3 regions of the Micromonospora chalcea genome follow, and region 2 is predicted to be linked to each of the others. Evidence: riboswitches for the same ligand, from Rfam matches in the RefSeq annotation. Region 2 holds a riboswitch; each other region holds the start of a gene.
What was found. A riboswitch is a leader RNA that binds a small molecule or an ion and turns the genes downstream of it on or off. The one in region 2 is predicted to bind cyclic di-AMP.
Positions count from the first base shown of each region.

Region 1: linked by a shared signal. The riboswitch ahead of PVK74_RS07030 (transglycosylase family protein) and the one ahead of PVK74_RS13790 (coiled-coil domain-containing protein) in region 2 are both predicted to bind cyclic di-AMP.
Region 3: linked by a shared signal. The riboswitch ahead of PVK74_RS01265 (C39 family peptidase) and the one ahead of PVK74_RS13790 (coiled-coil domain-containing protein) in region 2 are both predicted to bind cyclic di-AMP.

Region 1 is NZ_CP118233.1:1,496,328-1,499,592, forward strand. It holds gene PVK74_RS07020 (M4 family metallopeptidase) at 1-546, shown strand, start outside; gene PVK74_RS07025 (YbaB/EbfC family nucleoid-associated protein) at 681-1,130, opposite strand; gene PVK74_RS07030 (transglycosylase family protein) at 1,314-1,958, opposite strand; cyclic di-AMP (ydaO/yuaA leader) riboswitch at 1,957-2,102, opposite strand; gene PVK74_RS07035 (LLM class flavin-dependent oxidoreductase) at 2,274-3,265, shown strand, end outside.
Region 2 is NZ_CP118233.1:3,214,652-3,217,916, forward strand. It holds gene PVK74_RS13780 (HelD family protein) at 1-457, shown strand, start outside; gene PVK74_RS13785 (cation diffusion facilitator family transporter) at 552-1,466, shown strand; cyclic di-AMP (ydaO/yuaA leader) riboswitch at 1,610-1,741, shown strand; gene PVK74_RS13790 (coiled-coil domain-containing protein) at 1,746-2,819, shown strand; gene PVK74_RS13795 (SRPBCC family protein) at 2,816-3,265, opposite strand, start outside.
Region 3 is NZ_CP118233.1:269,151-272,415, forward strand. It holds gene PVK74_RS01250 (acyltransferase family protein) at 1-32, shown strand, start outside; gene PVK74_RS01255 (hypothetical protein) at 113-445, shown strand; gene PVK74_RS01260 (hypothetical protein) at 585-1,349, shown strand; cyclic di-AMP (ydaO/yuaA leader) riboswitch at 1,650-1,790, shown strand; gene PVK74_RS01265 (C39 family peptidase) at 1,997-2,830, shown strand; gene PVK74_RS01270 (alpha/beta fold hydrolase) at 3,093-3,265, shown strand, end outside.

The sequences.
Region 1 (3,265 bases), 1.7 Mb from region 2:
GCGGTCAGCGTGCCGGCCCAGTCGGGTGAGCCGACCTGCGCCGGCGGCACCCCGACGCCCACGCCGACCGCCACCACCACCCCGCCGTCGGGCGGCTGCTCCGGCAACAAGCTCGCCAACCCCGGCTTCGAGTCGGGCAACGTGAGCTGGACCGCCTCGTCCGGCGTCATCACCACCGACAGCGGCCAGGCCGCCCACGGCGGCTCGTACAAGGCGTGGCTGGACGGGTACGGCTCGTCGCACACCGACATGCTCAGTCAGTCGGTGACGATCCCGGCCGGATGCCGCGCGACGTTCAGCTTCTGGCTGCACATCGACAGCGCGGAGACGACCACCGGCACCGCGTACGACAAGCTCACCGTCAAGGCCGGCAGCACCACGCTGGCCACCTACTCCAACCTGAACAAGGCCACCGGCTACGTGCAGCGGTCCTTCGACATCTCGTCGCTCGCAGGCACCACGGCGACCATCTCGTTCAGCGGCGTGGAGGACAGCTCACTGCAGACGTCCTTCGTCGTCGACGACACCGCGGTCACCCTGAGCTGACCGTGGCGTAGCGCGGCCGGTCGTCGTCCTCCCGGCGGCCGGCCGCATCGTCGTGCCGGGCGGTGCCGCGTCGCGCGTGGCCGCCGCCACGTGCCGGGGCGGCGCCGCGTCGTGCCGGGCCGTGTGCGGTCGGGTCAGGCCGGACGCCCGGCCTGGGACGCCGTGCCGCGGTCGCGGTGGATCCGCGCGGCCGCCTCGTGCATCGCGCGACCGAACAGCTCGGCCTGGTCACCCATGCTGCCGAGCCGGGCGGCGAGCGCGTCGGCGTCGGCCCGCGCCGACGCGCTGACCCGGGCGTCCAGCTCGGACAGCGCGGCGTTGGCGGCGGCGGTGACATGTCCGCACAGGACGTCGAGGGGCTCGCCGGCCAAGTCCGGGTCGATCGTCACGGAATCCAGCCGGCCACCCTGAACGGCGACCGCGCGGACCCGGCCGTCGGCTGCGGTGCCCTCGGCGCGCAGCAGGTCGCCCGGCTCGCCGTCGGCGTGCTCCGAGGCCCGGGAGCGCATCGCGGTGAGCGCCTGCTGCGTGCGGGTCAGCAGTTCGTCGATGCTCGCGGCCGCCGAGAACGGATCGTTGGTCATTTCCGCGCTTTCTTCACGTCTGAGCCGATCATCGTGACCCTAGCAACCGGCTCCGACGAATCGCGGTCAGCGGCCGTCACGGGTGGCGTCCGGCGCCGCGAGCAGGCCGGACACCGGCGGCGCGGCGTGTCGCGGGCGGCCGGCCGCCCGGCCGGGTCGAACCGGCCGGGCGTCCGGACCAGATCAGCGCAGACGCAGCCGCTGACCGGGGAAGATCAGGCCGGGGTCGTCGCCGACCACTGCCCGGTTGCGCTCGTGCAGGGCACGCCAGCCACCGTCGACGCGCTGCGCCACGGCGATCTCCGACAGCGTGTCCCCGCGCCGGACCACGTACGTCCCGGCCGACGGCTGCGGCGCCGCAGTCATCGCGGCCCGCTCCGGCGCGGCCTTGCGCGTGGCGGCCCGCTTCGGGGCGGACTTCTTCGAGGTGGCCTTCTTAGGGGCGGCCCGCTCGGACCGGGTCGCCGCGGCGTTCGCCGAGCCGCCCTTCTTGCCGCAGGTCGGCCACGCGCCGATGCCCTGGCCGCGCAGCACCTTCTCCGCGACGGCGATCTGCTCGGACCGGCTGGCCAGGTCGGCGCGGGCGGCGTACTTCTGGCCGCCGTAGCCGTTCCAGGTGGCGCGGGAGAACTGGAGCCCGCCGTAGTACCCGTTGCCGGTGTTGATCTTCCAGTTGCCGCCGGATTCGCAGCGCGCGACCGCGTCCCAGTTGACGCCCGCGCTGGCCGGAGCGGCCGGGCCGAACAGGGTCGCGACGCCGACGACGGCGCCGGTCACCACCGCACCGAGAGCGGTACGGCGACTTCGGGCCGAGTATGCAGTTGACATGTGGATTCCTCCACGCCGACGAGGTGAGCTGTCGGGTTCGGGCCGAGGAGCCCGGCCGCCGGTGGCGGCTTCACCCCGAGGTGACGATGCACCGTGGAACGTGTGGTTCCCCCGCTCCCGCGCGAGGTTCGGTTACCGGGGCCGGCGGCGGGATTTGGCGTTTCCGGCCCGCGGTGCCCGCGAATGCGAACGAAACCGACGCTAAGGACGGTTTGCGGCGATCGTCCACTTCTTGTGACGGTGTTCACCCGGCCGGGCTACCACCTGTGGAGCTACCGTGGCAGGGCCGAGCAAGATCACGGGAGGGCGGAACGGATGACCGATCACGGACACGAGCTGACCTTCGGCGGCTTCATCACCCCCGCCGCCGGGCAGCCCGACCAGGTGGTGGCGCTGGCCACGCTCTGCGAACAGGTCGGGCTGGACCTGGTCACGTTCCAGGACCACCCGTACCAGCCGGGCTTCCTGGACACCTGGACGCTGATGTCCTACGTGGCCGCCGTCACCGAGCGCATCCGGCTGGCCGGCAACGTCCTCAACCTGCCGCTGCGCCAGCCGGTGGTGCTGGCCCGCAGCGTGGCCAGCCTGGACCTGCTCACCGGCGGCCGGGTCGAGATGGGACTCGGCGCGGGCGCGTTCTGGGACGCGATCGAGGCGACGGGCGGGCGGCGCCTGTCCCCCGGCGCGGCGGTCCAGGCCCTGGACGAGGCGATCCGGGTGATCCGCGAGGTCTGGGACACCGACCGGCGCGGCATGATCCGCGTCGACGGCGAGCACTACCGCGTGGTCGGCGCCAAGCGCGGTCCGGCACCCGCTCATCAGGTGGGCATCTGGGTCGGCGCGTACAAGCCGCGCATGCTGCGCCTGGTCGGCCGCGCCGCGGACGGCTGGCTGCCCTCCCTGTCCTACCTGCCGAAGGGCCCCGACGAGCTGCCCGCCCTGAACGCGCTCGTGGACGAGGGCGCCGAGGCCGCTGGGCGCGACCCGGCCGAGATCCGCCGCATGCTCAACGTGAACGGCACGTTCGCGCGCTCGTCGGCCGGCTTCCTGGCCGGGCCGCCGGCGCAGTGGGCGGAGGAGCTGGCCGGGCTCACGCTGGAGCACGGCATCACCACGTTCATCCTCGGCAGCGACGAGCCGCGCGCGATCCAGATCTTCGCCCAGGAGGTCGCGCCGGCGGTCCGCGAACTCGTCGCCGCCGAGCGCACCGCGCCCGGCAGCGGGGCCCGTGCGGTCGCCGACGACACGGCCGCCACCGGCGGCGCGGCCACACTGGCGGTCACCCCCACCCCCGACCCGGGGGTACG
Region 2 (3,265 bases):
CAAGCGGCACCGCTACGAGCTGACCACCAACTACCGCAACTCGGCGGAGATCTTCGCGGTGGCGGCGGCGGAGATCCGCCGGCTCTACCCGGATCTGCCGCTGCCCGACGCGGTCCGGTCCACAGGCGTTCCGCCGGTGGAACGCACGGTGCCCGCCGCCGAGCTGCCGGCGGCCACCGTCGAGGCGGCCGAGGCGCTGCTCGGCCAGGTGGAGGGCACCGTCGGCGTGATCACGCCGGTGCCGCGCCGGGACGAGGTGGCCGGCTGGCTGGGCGCGCTCGGCGCGGGCCGGCTCCAGGTGGTGACCAGCCTCCAGGCCAAGGGCATGGAGTACGACGGCGTGGTGCTGGTGGCGCCGAGCGAGATCCGGGCCGATCCGGGCTCGGGCGTGCGCACGCTCTACGTGGCGCTGTCCCGGGCGACCCAGCGCCTCACCACGCTCGACCCGGTGGGGTGAGGGGCCACGCCCGCGCCACCCACAGTTCACTTGCATACATAGCGATGTGAGCATACATTGGGCCCGGCCGGTACGCGGCAGGGAGGGTGTTGGCGTGGGCGCAGGTCATGACCACAGCAGCGCGGTGGCCAACGCGGCACACCGCCACGCAGGCCGGCTCTGGGCCGCGTTCGCGCTGCTCGCCGTCCTGATGGTGGTCGAGGCGGTGGCCGCCTTCACCACCGGCTCGCTCGCCCTGCTCTCCGACGCCGGGCACATGTTCACCGACGTGCTCGGCATCGGCATGGCCCTCGCGGCGATCACCGCCACCCGGCGCGCCGGCACCGACCCGCAGCGCACGTTCGGCCTCTACCGGCTGGAGGTGCTCGCCGCCCTCGCCAACGCCGTGCTGCTCGGCGCCGTCGCGGTCTACGTCCTGATCGAGGCGGTACGCCGCTTCGGCGAGCCGCCGGAGGTGCTGGCCGGCCCGATGCTCGTGGTGGCGGTGCTCGGCCTGCTCGCCAACATCGTCGCCTTCGCGCTGCTGCGCGCCGGGGCGAAGGAGAGCATCAACCTGCGCGGCGCGTACCTGGAGGTGCTCGGCGACCTGCTCGGCTCGCTCGGCGTGATCGCCGCGGCGCTGGTCATCGCGGTGACCGACTGGTGGTGGGCGGACCCACTGGTCGCCGTCGGGATCGGCCTGTTCATCCTGCCGCGCACCTGGCGGCTCGGCCGGGCCGCGGTGCGCATCCTGGTGCAGGCGGCGCCGGAGCACCTCCAGGTGACCGCCGTGCACGACCGGCTGGCCGCGGTCCCCGGCGTGGCCGAGGTGCACGACCTGCACGTCTGGACGCTCACCTCGGGCATGGAGGTGGCCTCGGCGCACCTGACCACCGACCCGGGCGTGGACCCGGCCGGGGTGCTGGCCGCCGCGCGGACGGCGCTGCACGAGGACTTCTCCATCGATCACGCCACGTTGCAGGTCGAGCCCGGAGCGTCAGCCGGAGTGTGCGGAAAGACCGAGTGGTGATTAGGGCAGACTTAAATCACCGTGACTGCTGTACACTTATGTCGGTTTTGCCCCACCATGCGGCACTGCGCAACGGAGCCACGCCCGGGCCGCGCCGGTAGGCTCGGTCGCGGCCGCAGCCACCGGCGTCACCGGCGCAGGTGGGGTGGCCGTCGCCTAATCGCCCGAAGGGGCGAGCCGGGGAACCACGTACGTGGGGTGCATCCGCGTCAGCGGTAGGGATCTTCCGTCCCGAACCCGTCAGCTAACCCGGTCGGCGGTTGACGGAAGGACATGTGAATGCCCCCAGTGGCACCTGTACGACGGACGGCCGCCCGGTTGGCGGCCCTGCTCGTCGCGACGCTGACTGTCGGCGTCGCGACCGTTCCGGCCTCCCCCGCCTCGGCGGCGCCCCGGACCGGCCTGCTCGCCGCCGCGCCCGGCGACGACGAGGGCGGCACGCCCGAGCTGCGCGCCCAACTCGACGCGGCCAGCAAGGGCTGGCTGGAGGCAAAGGCCGCGCTGAACCGGTCGGTGAACCGCCAGAAGCAGCTCAACGACCAGCTCGCGAAGGTCGGCGCCGAGCTGGCCGTACGTGACGCCAAGGTCGGTGAGATCGCCGGGGTGGCGTACCGCGCCGGGCGGCTCGGCACCGCCGCCGCGCTGCTCGACAGCAGCAGCCCGGCGGGCTTCATGGACCGGGCCGCCACGCTGGAACAGGTCGCCGCGCACGAGGACCGCACGGTGCGCGAGCTGATCACCACCCGGGACGAGGCCACCCGCACCCGGGCCGCGCTCGACACCGAGATCCGCGAGCAACGCAAGCAGGTCGAGGTGATGGGCAAGCGCAAGGAGCAGGCCGAGCGCGCGCTCGAAGTGGCGAACGAACGTTCCGCCCGCAACAACAGCAGCGGCGGCAGCGTCCAGGGCACCTCAAACAAGAACGCGAAGCCCGCACCACGCAACTCGGACGGCTCGTGGCCGTCGGAGTCGTGCAGCGTCAACGACCCGACCCCGGCCAACGGCTGCATCACCCCGCGGACGCTGCACGCGCTGCAGCAGGCCAAGGCGGCCGGTTTCACCAGGTACGTCTCGTGCCACCGGCCCAGCGGCTCGGGCGAGCACCCGAAGGGGCGGGCCTGCGACTTCGCCGCCCAGAAGAACGGCTTCGGCGGCGTGGCCAGCGGCGGTGACCGGACGTACGGCAACAACCTGGCCGCGTACTTCGTGCGCAACGCCGACCCGCTCGCCGTGCTCTACGTGATCTGGTTCAAGCAGATCTGGCTGCCCAGCAGCGGGTGGAAGTCGTACAGCGGCGGCAACGGAGACCCGTCCAGCGACCACACCAACCACGTGCACCTGTCGGTGTACTAGCGCGCTCCCGGGGGGCCGGCCGGATCGGGCCGGCCCTCCAGCGTCGCGCCGAGACGGGCCGCCAGGCTCAGGTGAGCCGCCCGGGCCTGGCGGAACGCGTACCCGAACAGCGGCGCCGGCGCGGTGAGCGTGATCTCCACGTCGATGCGCACGGTGCCGTCGGGCTCGTCGCGTAGCCGGGTGTGGTTGCGCACCGTCGTCGCCGGCTGCTGCCGGGCGACAGTGACCACCTCGTCCTCGCTCGCGACCAGCACGTCCGCCTGGTACGTGACCGGGAAGTGCAGCGGGCCCAGTTGCAGCCGGTCGGTGATCGCGTAGCTGGCCAGCGCGCCCGGCCGGGCCGGCAGCTGCCGGACCCGGACGATCAGCGGATGCAGCTCGCCCTGGCGACTCAGGTCACCCAGCAGTGCCACCGCGTCGGCCCGGCTGCACCGGGCCTGCACGGT
Region 3 (3,265 bases), 2.9 Mb from region 2:
TCGAGTACGCCGGGCGGCGTCGCCCGGACTGACACGCGCACACGCCGGCCGGTCGGTCCGCGACACGCCGTGCGGCGGTGCGTCAGTGGGGGTTCGGCGGTAATTTGTACCCGTGCTTCCGATCGCGCTCACCTGCCCCGTGTGGTGGGTGGCGCGCTGGACCGCCCGGATGCTCGCCAGTCTCGCCGTGGTCGTCGCCTGTTCGTTCGGCGCGGCCACGCTGCCGACCGCCGCGGCCCCGGCCGCCGCGCCCGGCCCGGCGTACGTGAGCACGCCGGCCGCCCCGCGACCGGAATCCGACCGCGCCGCCGAGCGGCAGGCCCGTCCCGACGGCGCACCCGCGCCCGCCGCACGGGCCACCGACACGCTCCCGAACGACCCGCAGCCGGTCCCGGCCGGCCGGATCACCGCGCCGGTCGGCCTGCGGGCCCCGCCCGCCCGCTGATCCGCCCACGGGCCGCGCCCGTCACCGCACCCACCGAACGTCATCCCGCACCCGCCCTTCGCCGGCCCGGCAACCCCGCGCCGCGCCCCGACCGGCCGTGCGGAGTCTCCCGCCAGGTTCTTCCCGTGAGGTGCCGACCATGTCGCAGACCGCTCTCTACCACTTCCTCACCGCGGTCCCCGAGGCCGCCGCCATCTGGTCCTTCCTGATGCTGCTCGCGTTCGGCCTGCTCGCCGCGCTGGTGGCCCGGCCCGAGCGCGACGGCGTCGCCGAGGCTGCCGCCGATCCGGTGGACCAGGACGCCGCGCGCCGCGACGACCTCGTCCGGTACGCCGAGGAGGTGGCGGTGGCCGCCGCCGGGGCCGCCCAGACGGCCCGTCGCCGCCGGGAACGGTGGCTGGCCGCGCAGGACGAGGCGGAACGCGCCTGGACCGCGTACGACGAGGCGGACAGCGCCGCCCGCCGCCTGGCCGGGGCCGCCGCGCTGGCCGCCCCGCGCACCCCGCGCACCCCGGCGGAGTACGCGGCCCGGGAGCGCTGGCTGCACCACGCCGCCATGACGGCGCACTGGCGCGGCGACCTGTCCGCCCGGCAACTCGCCGACGTGCTGGCGCGCCGCAACGGGTGGGACCCGCGCCGGCACCCGGCCGAGCAGGAGATCGTGCTGGCCCGGGCCGTACGGGACCGGCGCCGGGCCGGCTGGGAGAGCGCCGCCGAGCGGGAGCGGCAGGCGTGGCGGGACGCCGAACTGGCCGCCGAGGCCGCCCGTACGCTCGCCGCCGAGGCGTACGCGGCCACCCTGGCGGTGCGGCCCGCCCCGGTGTCCCGCGGCGCGGCGACGATCCCCCTGCCGGTCGGCGCGTTCGTCCGCAACGCCCGCTGGCGTCCGGCCCGGGTCGGCTGAGGCGACCGAATTGTTACCCGGAATGTGGTGAGCCGGCTCACCCCCGGCGCCGAAACGGGCGTGGAGCGCAGAACGGGCCAATGAGCCGCGCCATTGCCGGTCACGCGCTCGCCGTCTGTCCCCTTTTCGCCTCCCGGGCGCCGTCACCACCGCTTGTCCCATTGAGTGAAGTGAGTAACCGGCTGTTCCGAAATCCGTTACCGGGGATCATGTTTACGCAGGTGGGAGCGCTTGGCAGGGGCAGTACCCGCCGGTAGTGTCGGCGCGTCCGGTGCGGTAACCGATCGCAGAAGGCGACGCCGCGCCGACCCGCCTAATCGTGTCATCACGAACCGGGGAACCATGAGCACCATCGGGGTGAATCCGCGGCCACTGCCGCGGTAGGGCGTACTTCCCGCCCGAATCCGTCAGCTAACCCGGTCGGCGGCCACGGAAGGAGTCCCATCCTCGTGCCCACCCCTCGATCGTCCCCCCGCCTCCACGGCTCCGCGGTACCCGCGCTCGCCTGACGCGACCGGCAAACCGCCCCTGGGCGCCCGGCATCGCGGGCGTACCCGTTCCCCCGGCCCATCCGGCCTGCCAGCACGTGTGAACCCCTCCACGTGCCGGGCCGGCGTGTGCCGATCACGCCCCCCGTGGAGGATTTCGTGAAGCACCACCTGAAGCGTCAGCTGCGGCGGATCGCCACCGAACGCCCGTACCAGATCATCGCCGGATCGGCCGCGGCGCTCGTGCTGGCCGCCGGCGCCGGCACCGCCCTCGCCGCCGGTGAGGACGCCCCGGTCCAGCAGGAGAACACCGCCTCGGTCGCCGAACTCGGCGCACGGCTCGGCGAGCCCGCCAGCCGCAGCGAGGCGCGTATCGGCGTCCCGCCGGCGTCGCCGAGCGCCGAGCCCAGCAAGTCGCCCAGCGCCTCCCCGTCGGCGAAGAAGGCCGCGGCGGACCCGGACGTCACCAAGGCCGCGCCGAAGCCGCCGTCGAGCAAGACGCTGGACTACGACTACCAGGCGCAGATCAACTACTACTACTGCGGCCCGGCCGCCGTGCGCAACGCGCTCAGCGCCACCGGCATCGAGCGCAGCCAGGACGCCCTCGCCGGCCCGCTCGGCACCACCGAGATGGGCACCAACTCGGCCGAGGACACCACGCGCGTGCTCAACCAGCAGGTCAAGGGCAACCCGTACCGGACCCGGATGATTCCCGGCTCGGCCAGCCCGGCCCAGATGGACCGGCTTCAGGCCGACGTGGTCGAGGCGATCAGCAACGGCCGGGGGGTCGTCGCGAACGTCGCCGGCACCGCCACCGACACCAACGGCGGCTGGCACTCGTTCCCCGGCGGCCACTACGTCGCGGTGATCGGCTACAAGGACGACGGCCGGACCGTCCGGATCGCCGACTCGGCCGACCCGTCGCTGCCGTCGTACTGGCTCACCACGATCGACCTGGCGCACTGGATCGCCAGCCGCGGCTACTCCGCCTGACCCTCCGCACCCCCGGAAGGCCGGCACCCCTCCCGGGGCGCCGGCCTTCCCCGTCCCCACCCGCCCTGGCCCGCCGCCCTCTCGGCGCGTCGATCTTGGACTTGTGGCGCCTGGTATGCCCGGCTCGCCCGCTATGGAAGGCACCACAACTCCAAGATCGGCGGCGAGGGCGAGGGCGGGGGCGGGGGCGGGGTGGGGCGTGGGGGCGGGTCGGGCGGGTTCGGTCTCGCGTGTCCGGGGCGGGCGGTGGCAGACTGCGCCAATGGGCGATGCGACGGGGAACCGGCACCTGATTCTCCTGCACGGCATGGGCGCCACCGGCGAGGTGTGGCTGCCCTGGGCGCCGCTGCTGGAGCGCCGCTGGCCCGGGCGCTGGCTCGCCCCCGACCTGGCCGGCCACGGCTGGTCGCCGCCGCTCGACGGCTACTCGTTCGA